2 linked regions of the Aquitalea magnusonii genome follow. The protein of the gene in region 1 binds, or shares a complex with, the protein of each later gene. Links are inferred from orthologs where the notes say so. Each region holds a gene or a part of one and is shown in the gene's direction. Other genes may lie near its edges.

Region 1 (7,292 bases):
GATCACATGACTGGCGGCCTGGCGGTCTGGCACCGGCAGGCCCAGTTCGCGGCAGGCATTCTGGATGGAGTGGGTGATATGCGCGGTGGAGTCCATCAGCGTACCGTCCCAGTCGAATACCAGCAGGTCGTAAACACGTGCCATCAGCGCCTCAGTTTCTGCAAAAAGCCTTCCAGTTCGGCAGGCAAGGGGGCTTCCAGTTTGAGTGGCTCGCCGGTCAGCGGGTGGGGCAGGGTCAGGCTGCGCGCGTGCAGGAACATGCGCTTGAGGCCGCTGCGCGCCAGTTCCTTGTTAAGCGCAAAGTCGCCGTATTTTTCATCACCGGCAATCGGACAGCCACTGGCTTGCATGTGTACGCGGATCTGGTGGGTGCGACCGGTACGCAAATGGGCTTCCACCAGGGTGAAGTCGGCAAAGCGTTCCACAATGCTGAAATTGGTGTGGGCAAACTGGCCGTCGTCGCCTTCGGCCACCTTGACGCGACGTTCGCCGTCGGCGGTGTGGAACTTGAACAAGGGCAGCTTGACCGCTTTCTTGCTGGGGTCCCATTGGCCGATGCCCAGAGCCAGATAGCGTTTGTCCGGCACGTTCGCGCGCATCATGTCGTGCAGCTTCACCAGCGCCGAGCGTTTCTTGGCCAGCATCAGCAGGCCGGAGGTTTCGCGGTCCAGCCGGTGTACCAGCTCCAGGTATTTCCAGTCCGGATGCGCCTTGCGCAATTGTTCGATCACACCAAAGGACACGCCGCTGCCGCCGTGTACCGCCACGCCGGCCGGCTTGTCGATCACCAGCAGGGCCGTGTCTTCGTATACCACCGGAAAACTGCCCGGCGGCACATCATTGACCGGGCGCTCGGCCAGGCGGATGGGTGGAATGCGGATCGAATCGCCCGCCTGGATGCGGTAAGCAGCGTCGATACGGCCTTTGTTCACCCGGACTTCGCCCGAGCGCAGAATGCGGTAAATATGGCTTTTTGGCACGCCTTTGAGAATGCGTACCAGAAAGTTGTCCAGCCGCTGGCCGGAATCTCCCTCGTCCACGTCAAGAAACGTGACGGAGTCTTTGCGAATGTCAGTCATATTGCTTATACTTCGTGCGCTCAACCGCACATTTCAGTGCGATGACAGCGTTCCGGAAAGCCATGGTCACAGGCAGTATTGCCGCGTGATGCTGCTGCGGGAAAGTGAACCGGCCGGCAGGGTAATGACCCTGACCTGATGCCGCGTCAACCGGCCGCAGCCAAGGTTAACTCGCTCACCAAAAAGCAGCGATGGTAATGCATTTAGTCGCATAACGCACTCACGAGTATTCCATTTCCTGATGCAAAGCCAGTCAGGAAATCTTGCAGCAAAGTTTGACCCGGCACGATTACCCTCCAGTTTGTCCAGGCTGCCCGTGATGGCAGCCCGGAAGAAAATATCCGTTGCGCCAATGCGCTCAAACCCCCGGGCTCGTGTGAAATTACGTCAGGAAGTAGGCTTGATATCTCGGTTGTAATGATCTTTATACCAACACTTCTTTCGGAAAGCGCCCATCAATAGCCTCTGGGCCGTCAAATACTGGCTGCATCCCTTGCGTGAGTGCCTGCGCAGGGAATGTTTATGAAACGCATGTTGTTTAATGCAACGCAGGCCGAAGAGCTGCGCGTTGCCATCGTTGACGGGCAAAAGCTCGTTGACCTCGATATCGAAACCGTTGGCAAGGAACAACGTAAAGGGAACATCTACAAGGGCATCATCACCCGCATCGAGCCCTCCCTTGAAGCCTGCTTTGTCGATTACGGTACCGAACGTCACGGCTTCCTGCCGTTCAAGGAAGTCTCCCGTTCTTATTTCCAGGGCTATGACGGTGGCCGTCCGCGTATTCAGGACGTGCTGCGTGAAGGCATGGAAGTGGTTGTCCAGGTGGAAAAGGACGAGCGTGGCAACAAGGGCGCAGCCCTCACCACCTATATCAGCCTGGCTGGCCGCTATCTGGTCCTGATGCCGAATAACCCGCGTGGTGGTGGCGTATCGCGCCGCATCGAGGGTGAAGAACGTCAGGAACTGAAAGACCTGCTCTCCCAGCTGGAAGTCCCCAATGGCATGAGCCTGATTGCCCGTACCGCCGGTATCGGCCGCAATCTGGAAGAACTGCAATGGGACATGGGTTACCTGATGCAGCTGTGGCGTGCCATTGAAGGCGCGGCCGGCTCGCAAAGCGCGCCTTTCCTGATTCTGCAGGAAGGCAGCCTGGTGATTCGCGCCATCCGTGACTACTACCATCCGGACATCGGCGAAATCCTGATCGACACCGACGAAATCTACGAACAGGCCCGCCAGTTCATGAGCCACGTGATGCCCAACATGGTGCATCGCGTGAAGCTGTACAAGGATCACGTACCGCTGTTCTCCCGCTTCCAGATCGAACACCAGATCGAAACCGCCTTCTCGCGCAGCGTGCAGCTGCCGTCCGGTGGTGCCATCGTGATCGACCACACCGAGGCACTGGTCTCCATCGACGTCAACTCCGCCCGCTCCACCAAGGGTGCCGACATCGAGGAAACCGCACTGCGCACCAACGTTGAAGCCGCCGAAGAAATCGCCCGCCAGCTGCGTCTGCGCGACCTGGGCGGTCTGATCGTGATCGACTTCATCGACATGGAAAACCCGAAAAACCAGCGCGAAGTGGAAAACAAGCTGCGCGATGTGCTGAAGCACGACCGCGCCCGCGTGCAAATGGGCAAGCTGTCCCGCTTTGGCCTGCTGGAACTGTCACGTCAGCGTCTGCAGCCGTCGCTGGGCGAAACCAGCCACGAGCCTTGCCCGCGCTGCCATGGCATCGGCTTCATCCGTGGTACCGAATCCTCCGCCCTGCACATCCTGCGCATCATCCAGGAAGAGGCGATGAAGGAAAACACCGGTGCAGTACACGCACAAGTGCCGGTTGACGTCGCCACCTTCCTGCTGAACGAAAAGCGTGCCGAAATCCACTCCATCGAAGAGCGTCTGGACGTGGATGTGGTGCTGATTCCGAACATCCATCTGGAAACCCCGCATTACAAGATCGCCCGTATCCGTCACGACGATCTGGCCGAACTGGGCGATGGCCCGAGCTATCTGCGCGTGGAAGTGCAGGAAGAAGACATCATCACCAACTTTGGTCAGGAAAAGCCGAAGGCCGAGCGTCAGGAAGCCGCAGTCAAGGGCATTACCCCGCAACAGCCGGCCCCGGTATCCTCCCAGCCCGTTGCCGCCGCTGCACCGGTGGTGGCCGAGCAGGGCGTGGTCAGCCGTTTCTTCGGCTGGGTGAAGAGCCTGTTTGCCGAGCCGGAAGCTGCTCCGCAGGAAAACGAGAAGAAAAAACCGGCCGCTGCCGGCCAGCGCGAAGGTCAGCGCAATGGCAACCGTCAGCGTAATAACGAGCGTCGTCCGGGCAGCCAGGCGCGTCGTGATCACAATGAACGTCGTCATGGCGAAGAAGCCGGCAAGCGTCCGACCGAAGCCCGTGCCGATGGCGAGCGTCAGGATGGCCGTCGTCAGTCCTCCCGTGACCGTGGCGATCGTCAAGAGCGTCCGGAACGCGTAGAACGCCCGGAACGTGCCGAGCGTACCGAACGCGCAGAGCGTCCGGAACGTGCCGAGCGCAGCGAACAGCCGCAACGCGAACCGCGTCAGCGTCGTGAACGCGAGCCGCGTGAAAACCGCGAAGCGCGTGAACAGAATGCCCGCCCGCAAACTGAAGAGCGTAGCGAACAAGCTGCACCGCAGGCGGCCGAGAAGCCGTCCCGTCGTCGCCAGCAGGCCGAGCGCAACGAAGCTGACAAGCCGCAGGCTGCCGCGCAGGAAGAACTGAACCTGAACAGCGCTGAAGGTGTGGAAGCTGCCGCCGAGTCTGCCGAGCAACAAGAGCGTGGCGAACGTGGTCGTCGTCGTCGTGGCCGTCGTGACCGTCGCCGTGACAATGTCGAAGGCGATAACACTGCTCAGGTGGCAGAAACTGCTGCTGGCGATGTGACTGCCGAAGTGGCGGCGGTTGCTGGCGTGGCTGCCGCTGCTGCGGTTGCGGTAGCTGCCGACGCTGTCGCCCAGCCGGCTGCCGAAGTGATCGCCCAGCCGGCAGCAGAAGCTGCCGTTGCAGTGGACGTGGTGGAAGTTGCCGTGGCTCCGGCCGAGGTAGCGCAAGAAGTTGTTGCCCCGGTGGCGGCACCGGTCGAGACCCTTGCTGTTGAAGCCGCCCCGGTTGAAGTTGCACCCGAACCGGCTGCGCAGGCAGAACAAGTGGTGGTGGCCGAGGTGGCTGCGCCTGCTGCAGTTGTCGTTACCGAAGCTGCTGTGGCTGTCGAGACTGTGGAAGTTGCCGAAGTGGCTGCCCCGCTGGAGCAGATCAGCACCGTGGTTGAAACCAAGGTGGCGCAGGCTGAGGTGGCCATTGCCGCCGAAGCGGCACCTGCCGAACAGCCTGCTGCTGCCCAAGTTGCAGAAGTTGCCGTGAGCGAGCCTGTGGCCGTGGCACCGGTGGTGGTGGAAACTGCGGCAGCAGCCCAGCCCAAGCTGGAAGCCGAGTTGCCGGCGGATCTGGGCGGCCTGGTGATGGTTGCCACCAAGGCGGTATCCGACGTGGTGGTGCCACAAGTGGAAGTGCCGACTGGTCCGCGTCGCCGCGATGTGGTGCGTCAGGCAGCAGAGCAGCCGGTGGCGATTGAACTCAAGCAGGTGGAAACCCGCAATAGCTGATGCCGTGCATGGCCCCTGCAAAAACTACTTGCAGGGGCTTGACGGTTTCACAAAGAGTTTATAGAATAGCTTTCTCTTTAGGCAATTCCCTGATAGCTCAGTCGGTAGAGCGACGGACTGTTAATCCGCAGGTCGCAGGTTCGAGCCCTGCTCGGGGAGCCAAGCATTTGAAGCCCAGTCAGCAATGACTGGGCTTTTTGCATTGTGCTGTCCGTCCTGGCTGCGCTCGGGCACAATCTGCCAGATAACAAGGACTGGTAGTTGAAAGGGGTTGGGGTGTCGATCACGCTGAAAAACGTGCGCTATTTTGTTGCCGTGGCCGAGATGGAATCCATTTCTCGTGCGGTGCAGGACCTGAATGTTTCGCAATCGGTGGTGACTGAGGCCATTCGCGCGCTGGAGGATGATCTGGGGGTGCTGTTGTTTACCCGTCACGCCCGTGGCATGAGCCTGACCCATGCCGGTTATCAGTTTCTGCGCCATGCCCACCAGATTCTGGCCTCGGTGCGCCATGCCCGCGAAGCCCTGTCTACCCGACCTGATGCCGTCACCGGCCAGCTCAATATCGGCGTCACCAGCCTGGTATGCGGTTACTTTCTGCCCTATCTGCTGGAGCGGTTTCGCAGCACCTTCCCGCAAGTGGAAGTGCGGGTGGTGGAGGATCAGCGCGACTATATCGAACACCTGCTGGTCAATGGCGAGCTGGATGCCGCAGTCCTCATTGTTTCCAATGTGCAGAACCGTCAGGCCTTGCATACCGAGGTGTTGCAACAATCCAGCTATCGCCTGTGGCTGCCTTCCGGTCATCGCTTGCTGGATGGTGGTGGGGTGACACTGTCGGATCTGGCCGACCAGCCCTTGGTGGCGCTGAAGCTGGACGAGCTGGAAGACGTGGCCACCGCGCTATGGCGGCAGATTGGCCGCAAGCCGCAACTGGCGGTGCGTACTGCGTCGGTGGAGGCCATGCGTAGCCTGGTGGCGACTGGTGCCGGGCTGGCCATCATGCCGGATGTGCTGTATCGCCCCTGGTCGCTGGAGGGGGATAGGCTGGAGGTGCTGCCCTTGCAGGAGGCAACGCCGACACTGGAAGTCGGGGTGGTATGGCGGCGCGGCATGCAGGTTTCTGACAACACCCATAACTTCCTTACCCTGGCCAGAGAGTACAGTCGCAGCCACAAACAGACCTTCTCCTGATATCTGTTTAAAAGATAATCGCGTATTGCTGATCGGAATTTTCGATAAATTACCCAATGTCATGTGGTAGACCTGGTCTGCACGGCGGTCCGGTGTAGTTTCTGTGGTCTGCGTTATTCCCATTTGCCTGCCTCTGGCATGAGCTATCTGTTTTTCCAATTGCTGTCATTGGCCACACTGGCTAGGGGCGCTGGCGAACACTGCCTAGAATCGGCTCACACATTCCCAGACGCACAATGCGCAGTCCTTGGAGAAGGAGAAACGTGATGCAAAGCAGCCTGATTCGCCTGACCGCCGCCTTGGTCAGTTCCAGCCTGATTGCCCCTGCCGTGCTGGCCGCACCGCTGACCAGCCTGGGCAAGCCGGAAGGCAAGCTCAATATCATTGCCTGGCCGGGCTATATCGAACGTGGTCAGAGCGACAAGAACTACGATTGGGTGACCGGCTTTGAAAAAGCCACCGGTTGCCAGGTGAACGTCAAGACCGCCGCCACCTCGGATGAAATGGTGTCGCTGATGAATTCGCCCAATTACGACCTGGTGACGGCATCGGGCGATGCCTCGCTGCGGCTGATTTATGGCAAGAAGGTGCAGGAAATCAATCCGGCCCTGATTCCCAGCTGGAAGACGCTGGACCCGCGCGTGAAGAACGGCAACTGGTTCACCGTGGCCGGCAAGCCCTATGGTGTGCCCTACCAGTGGGGGGCCAACTTCCTGATGTACAACAGCAAGATCTTTCCCAAAGCACCTAGTAGCTGGTCGGTGGTGTTTGAGCCGGGCAATCTGCCGGACGGCAAGCCCAACAAGGGCCGGGTGCAAGCATACGACGGTGCCATCTATATTGCCGACGCTGCGCTTTACCTGATGCACAAGAACCCCAAGCTGGGCATCAAGGACCCGTATGAACTGAACGAGGCCCAGTACGCTGCCGTGCTGCAACTGCTGCGCCAGCAAAAGGGCCTGACCCATCGTTACTGGCACGATGTCACGGTACAGATGAACGACTTCAAGAAAGAAGGCGTGGCGGTTTCCAGTGCCTGGGGGTACACCATCAACACCCTGCAAGCAGAGAAATTCCCGGTGGCCGGCACCATTCCGCAAGAAGGGGCCACCGGCTGGGCTGATACCACCATGCTGCATGCCCAGGCCCAGCACCCGGTTTGTGCATACAAGTGGATGGAGTGGTCGCTCAACAAGAATCTGCAATCCGCACTGGCCGAATGGTTTGGTTCCAATCCGGTGGTGGCGGACGCCTGCAAGACCAAGGCTCCTGGTGGCAGCAATTTCTGCCAGAGCAACGGTTTTGACCGCTTCGGCCAGATCCGCTTCTGGCGTACGCCGGTGGCCAAGTGCAGCCAGGGTAGCTGTGTGCCCTACAGCCGCT
Region 2 (6,589 bases), 2.0 Mb from region 1 along the record:
CAGCGCGAGCTGGCCGAGCTGGTGCGTACCGGTCTGAAAGACCCGCGTGTCGGCTGGATCACCATTACCGCCGTACAAGTGACGCGTGACTACTCCCACGCCAAAGTGTTTTACACCGTGATGGACGAAAAGACCCGCGAAGTCAGCCAGGAAGCACTGGAGCACTCCGCCGGTTACCTGCGTTCCGAACTGGGCCGCAGCATCAAGATGTTCACCACGCCGCAACTGCACTTTGTCTACGACGAGTCGGTATCGCGCGGCATGCACATGACCAGCCTGATCAACCAGGTGGCCAAGGAAGATGCGGAAAAATTCGGTCAGGTCGATGCTGCTGCCCCGGTCGCAGATGAAGAAGGTAGCGCCGAATGAGCAAGCCGCGCAGCAACCGCCGCCAGATTGATGGCGTGCTGCTGATCGACAAGCCCTACGACATTTCCAGCAATAATGCGCTGCAAAAGGCGCGCTGGCTGCTCAATGCCGCCAAGGCAGGGCATACCGGCGTGCTGGATCCGCTGGCCACCGGCCTGTTGCCGATGTGCCTGGGGGAGGCCACCAAGTTTTCCTCCTATCTGCTGGATGCCGACAAGGGCTATCGTGCCACCGTGCGTTTTGGTGCCGCCACCAGCACGGGGGACATCGAAGGTGAAGTGGTGCGCGAATGCCCGATTGCCTTTGATGAAGCTCGTCTGTTGCAAGTGATGCAGCAGTTTGTCGGTGAAATCAGCCAGGTGCCGCCGATGTATTCGGCGCTCAAGCATCAGGGCAAGCCGCTGTACGAATACGCGCGCGAAGGCATTGAAATTGCGCGGGAGCCGCGCAACATCACCATTCACGCGCTCCAACTGGTCAGCTTTGATGGCGTGGAAGCGGTAATCGACGTGCTGTGCAGCAAGGGCACTTATATTCGCACGCTGGCCGAAGACATTGCCATTGCACTGGATTGTGCAGCCCATCTGACCGGTTTGCGCCGCACCACCACCGGCGGCTTCCAGTTGTCCGAGGCCCATACCCTGGCCGATGTGGAAGCGCTGGACATGGCCGGGCGCGAAGCGCTGCTGTTGCCGGTCGACGTATTGGTGCAACACTTTCCGGCACATACGCTGGATGCAGCCAGCGTCGCGCGTTTTATTCACGGACAGGCCGTGCGTTTTGTCGGCGAGTGTGCGAGAATGACGCGCTTTCGTGTTTACAGCGATGTGGACGCGGAGTTTCTGGGTCTGGCCGAGCTGCGGGATGATGACATGCTGCACCCGATCAGACTCCTGGCTGTCAAACAGACAGCCTGCTAGCGAAGTGCAGATGGGTTGGGAAACCGGCTCGCTGCACTTGTCGGATCGCAAGATCCTTACCTGATTTGGAGTTACCCAAAATGGCAATGACCGCCGCCCAAAAAGCAGACATCGTTAAAAGCTTCCAGCACAAGGAAGGCGATACCGGTTCGTCCGAAGTGCAAATCGCACTGCTGACCGCTCGTATCAACGATCTGACCCCGCACTTCAAAGCCAACACCAAGGATCACCACAGCCGTCGTGGTCTGCTGAAGATGGTGAGCCGTCGTCGTCGCCTGCTTGACTACCTCAAGCGTACCGATGCTGACAGCTACCGCGCTCTGATTGCCCGTCTGGGTCTGCGCAAGTAATTGGTTCAGGTTTGAAAAAGTCGCAGCAAGTCTGCGACTTTTTCACGCTGGCCTTCAAGCACGCTGTATTACTGTGACAACGGGGGGAGCCTCTAGAAATTTTGATCGAAGCCGGTCCGAATTTTTAGGGGTTCCCGTTGTGTTTTCAGCTTGAAAAAACAATTTTGACTAAGGGATGCCCTGTGTTCAATAAAATTACCAAATCCTTTCAGTATGGTAACCAGACCGTTACCCTGGAAACCGGCGAAGTAGCACGCCAGGCTTCCGGCTCCGTTATTGTATCTGTTGATGAAACCGTGGTCCTGGTGACCGTTGTTGGCGGCAAAAACGTCAAGCCGGGTCAGGACTTCTTCCCGCTGACCGTAGACTACCTGGAGCGTACCTACGCTGCCGGTAAAATTCCGGGTGGCTTCTTCAAGCGTGAAGGCAAGCAGTCCGAGAAGGAAGTGCTGACCAGCCGCCTGATCGACCGTCCGATCCGCCCGCTGTTCCCGGAAGGCTTCTACCACGACGTACAGATCGTGGCCACCGTGCTGTCGCTGAATCCGGAAGTGGATTCCGACATCCCGGCCATGATTGGTGCCTCCGCTGCACTGGCCATCTCCGGCCTGCCGTTTGCCGGCCCGATCGGTGCTGCCCGTGTGGGTTACGCCAATGGCGAATACATCCTGAACCCGACCAAGACCGAACTGGCCACTTCCGAAATGGATCTGGTGGTTGCCGGTACCGAGCGGGCCGTGCTGATGGTCGAGTCCGAAGCCAAGGAACTGTCCGAAGCCGTGATGCTGGGCGCCGTGGTATTTGGTCACGACCAGATGCAAGCCGCCATCAAGGCCATCAACGAACTGGCTGATGAAGTGAACCCGGTGATGTTCGACTGGACCGCTCCGGCCAAGAACGAAGAGCTGATCGCCAAGGTACGCGGCATTGCCGGTGCCAAGCTGGCTGATGCTTTCCGTCTGCGTCAGAAGCAAGCCCGTACCGTAGCCATCAACGACGCCTGGAGCGACGTCAAGGCTGCGCTGATCACCGAAGAAACCGACACCCTGCTGGCCAACGAAATCAAGGGCATCTTCAAGGGTCTGGAAGCCGAAATCGTGCGTGGCCAGATTCTGGCTGGTGAACCGCGTATCGACGGTCGCGACACCCGCACCGTGCGCCCGATCAGCATCCGCAGCAACGTGCTGCCGCGCACCCACGGTTCCGCCCTGTTTACCCGTGGCGAAACCCAGGGCCTGGTGGTAACCACCCTCGGCACCAAGCAGGACGAGCAGATCATCGACGCGCTGGCCGGTGAATACACCGAGCGCTTCATGCTGCATTACAACTTCCCGCCGTACTCCACCGGTGAAGCCGGCCGCATGGGCCCGCCGAAGCGTCGTGAAATCGGCCACGGTCGTCTGGCCAAGCGTGCCCTGGTTGCCGTACTGCCGCCGGAATCCGAATTCGGTTACTCCATGCGCGTGGTTTCGGAAATCACCGAGTCCAACGGTTCTTCCTCCATGGCTTCGGTTTGCGGTGGCTGCCTGTCGCTGCTGTCCGCCGGTGTGCCGCTGAAGGCCCACGTTGCCGGTATCGCCATGGGTCTGATCCTGGAAGGCAACCGCTTTGCCGTGCTGACCGACATCCTGGGTGATGAAGATCACCTGGGCGACATGGACTTCAAGGTAGCCGGTACTGCCGAAGGCATCACCGCCCTGCAGATGGACATCAAGATCCAGGGCATCACCAAGGAAATCATGCAGGTTGCCCTGGCACAAGCCAAGGAAGGCCGTCAGCATATCCTGGGCCTGATGAAGGAAGCCGTGGAAGGCCCGCAAGAGCTGTCCGCCCACGCTCCGCGTCTGTACGTGATGAAGATCAACCCGGAGAAAATCCGTGACGTGATCGGCAAGGGCGGCGAAACCATCCGCTCCATCACCAAGGATACCGGCACCGAGATCAATATCGAGGAAGATGGCACCATCACCATCGCCTCCATCTCCGGTGAAGGCGCCGAGGCTGCCAAGAAGCGTATTGAAGAAATCACCGTTGAAGTTGAAGTGGGCAAGATCTACGAAGGTACCGTAGTGAAGATCCTCGACAACAACGTCGGTGCCATCGTTTCCATCCTGCCGGGCAAGGATGGTCTGGTACACATTTCCCAGATCGCCAACGAGCGTATCAAGAATGTGTCCGACTACCTGAAAGAAGGCCAGGTTGTGAAGGTCAAGGCCATCGAAATGGATGATCGCGGTCGCATCCGCCTGTCCATCAAGGCGCTGCTGGAAGACGAATCCAAGGTTGCGCGCGAAACCGCCGACTCCTTCGGTCTGAAGACCCAGCAGTAAATACCGGCCTGCCGGTAAGCCAGAAAGCCCGCAGCGATGCGGGCTTTTTTGTGCCTGCAAGGCAGGATGGCAGATGCATTCTGGGCGCGTGCGTGCCTAACAGTCGGCGGGATGGATGTCGCGATTGCGGCAGTCAGGCGGCTTACGCAGTAATGATTTTGCGCCGCGTATGGTGTTATTGCCTTGTTTGAATGCGCAAGTTGTTGAAAGTAAAGTGAAATATTTCTGTTTGACGCATTTGAGATAGGTCAAGTAATTTTATAAGCAGATGTCGCAAACCGGATATGGGTTGGCCGGAAGATTCGATTAGAATCATTTCAAGCGTATTAAATCATAACAATGCCGTTTACTGCCCCGGACAGCAGGCAGGAACGGAGGACCAAGCAGGAAGGGAACTAAAAAGATGAGCAATTCGATCACCCGCGCTGATTTCGACCAGGTCATGGTCCCCAACTACGGCCCGGCTGCCTTCATTCCGGTCAAGGGCCTGGGATCGCGTGTCTGGGATCAGGATGGTCGTGAATTCATTGATCTGGCTGGCGGTATCGCCGTGAATTCGCTGGGCCATTGCCACCCGCAACTGGTGGCTGCGCTGACCGAACAGGCTGGCAAACTGTGGCATGTGTCCAATGTGTTCACCAACGAGCCGGTACTGAAGCTGGCACATGCGCTGACTGCCGCCACCTTTGCCGACCGTGCCTTCTTCTGCAACTCCGGTGCCGAGGCCAATGAAGCCTGCTTCAAGCTGGCACGCAAATATGCTGCCGATCATTTCGGTCCGGAAAAGAACGAAATCATCTCCTGCAAGAATTCCTTCCACGGTCGCACCCTGTTTACCGTGAGTGTGGGTGGCCAGCCCAAGTACACCGAAGGCTTTGCTCCGGTGCCAGCCGGCATCCAGCATTTCGAGTTCAACAATATCGACTCGCTCAAGGCGGCCATCACTGACAAGACCTGCGCCGTGGTCATCGAGCCGGTACAGGGCGAAGGCGGCGTGCTGCCGGCTGACAAGGCCTTCTTGCAAGCCGCGCGCGAACTGTGCGACCAGCACAATGCCTTGCTGATTTTCGATGAAGTTCAAACCGGCGTGGGCCGTACCGGTTCGCTGTACGCCTATCAGGAATACGGCGTGACGCCGGACATCCTCTCCAGTGCCAAGTCGCTGGGTGGCGGTTTCCCGATTGGTGCCATGCTGACCACCGACAAGATTGCCCAGAGCTTCTCGGTCGGCACCCACGGTACGACATATGGCGGCAACCCGCTGGCTGCCTCGGTTGCCCTCAAGGTGATCGAAATCGTCAACACCCCGGAAGTGCTGGCCGGTGTGCGCACCAAGAGCCAGCGTCTGCGCGATGGCCTGAATGCCATCAACGACAAGTACCAGGTATTCAAGGAAGTGCGTGGCATGGGCCTGCTGCTGGGCTGCGTGCTGAGCGATGCCTTTGCCGGTCGCGCCAAGGACTTTGTCAACGCCGCCAGCAAGCATCAGCTGTTGCTGCTGGTAGCCGGTGTCAATGTCGTGCGTCTGGCACCTGCGCTGGTGGTGGAAGAGCGCGACATCGATGAAGCGCTGCAGCGTTTTGATGCTGCCGTGGCCGAACTCGTCGCCGCCAAGTAAGCCTCGTTTCATCCTGCAAGAGACACCACAGCCCGGCCTTGCCGTGGCTGTGGGTACGGCTGCGCCCGCGAAACGGCGCAGCGGCTTACCCCCCAGAGGGAGGTTTCCATGTTTATCGTGCGCCCCGTCCGCACTGCCGACTTGCCCGCCATCGAAAGAATGGCCGTAGCCAGCGGCATCGGTGTGACCAGCCTGCCCAACAATCGGGACAAGCTGTTCGAACGGATCCAGCAGTCCTCATCCTCGTTCGAGTTTGAAGCCACCGCAGAAACCGGCAGCGAATACTATATGTTCGTGCTGGAATCCGCCGGCGAAGTGGTGGGTACTGCCTCCATCAGCGCCTGTGCCGGTTTTGACGAGCCGTTTTACAGCTACCGCAGTGAAACCTTTGTGCATGCCTCGCGCACCCTCAAGGTGAACAACCGGGTGCATGTGCTCAATATCTGTCACGACCTTACCGGCATGGTGCAGTTGTGCGGCTTCTATGCCGATAACGTGCTGGAGCCGCTGGCCGCCGAACTGTTGTCCCGCGCGCGCCTGCTGTTCATCGCTACGGCACGGCAGCGCTTTGGCCGCCGCATCATTGCCGAAATGCAGGGCATTCATGACGATGCCGGTCAGTCGCCGTTCTGGAACGCCATTGGCCGCCGCTTCTTCAATATGGATTTCCTGCAGGTGGAACAGGCTTTCGTCGGCCACAGCAAAACCTTTATTGCCGAGCTGATGCCCAGCTATCCCATCTATGTGCCCTTGCTGCCGGATGATGCGCAAAACGCGATTGGCCAGATCCACGCCAATTTCGAGCGTCCCTGTCAGCTGCTCACCACCGAAGGTTTCGAGGCGGACAACTATATCGACATCTTTGATGGTGGCGCGGTGCTGACTGCCGAGCTGGACCGTCTGCAAACGCTGGAGCGCAACCGCTGTTATCCGGTGGAAGTGGCCGCCAGCCTGCCGGCCCAGGCCAGCATGCATCTGGTGTGCAACCAGCAAGTGGGTGAC

The links.
Region 2: the proteins of DLM_RS03620 (region 1) and pnp are in contact, whole or in part, in a cryo-EM structure (PDB 9QH0), measured with the Escherichia coli proteins. The link is inferred for Aquitalea magnusonii from one-to-one orthologs.

The regions. Positions count from the first base shown.
Region 1 is NZ_AP018823.1:756,009-763,300, forward strand. The notes cover bases 1,295-4,915. They hold DLM_RS03620 (Rne/Rng family ribonuclease), read left to right. Parts: upstream 1,295-1,601; coding sequence 1,602-4,715; downstream 4,716-4,915. Also shown: DLM_RS03610 (HAD-IA family hydrolase), read right to left, coding at 1-144; DLM_RS03615 (RluA family pseudouridine synthase), read right to left, coding at 144-1,079; DLM_RS03630 (LysR family transcriptional regulator), read left to right, coding at 4,977-5,909; DLM_RS03635 (ABC transporter substrate-binding protein), read left to right, coding at 6,176-7,292. UniProt on the Escherichia coli protein: Endoribonuclease that plays a central role in RNA processing and decay. Required for the maturation of 5S and 16S rRNAs and the majority of tRNAs. Also involved in the degradation of most mRNAs.
Region 2 is NZ_AP018823.1:2,718,364-2,724,952, reverse strand. What follows is about bases 1,478-4,395. They hold pnp (polyribonucleotide nucleotidyltransferase), read left to right. Parts: upstream 1,478-1,821; coding sequence 1,822-3,969; downstream 3,970-4,395. Other genes in these bases: DLM_RS12905 (aspartate aminotransferase family protein), read left to right, coding at 4,373-4,395; rpsO (30S ribosomal protein S15), read left to right, coding at 1,478-1,639. Outside these bases: 30S ribosome-binding factor RbfA, read left to right, coding at 1-369; tRNA pseudouridine(55) synthase TruB, read left to right, coding at 366-1,289; more of rpsO, read left to right, coding at 1,370-1,477; more of DLM_RS12905, read left to right, coding at 4,396-5,587; aruF (arginine/ornithine succinyltransferase subunit alpha), read left to right, coding at 5,696-6,589. UniProt on the Escherichia coli protein: Involved in mRNA degradation. Catalyzes the phosphorolysis of single-stranded polyribonucleotides processively in the 3'- to 5'-direction. Also involved, along with RNase II, in tRNA processing.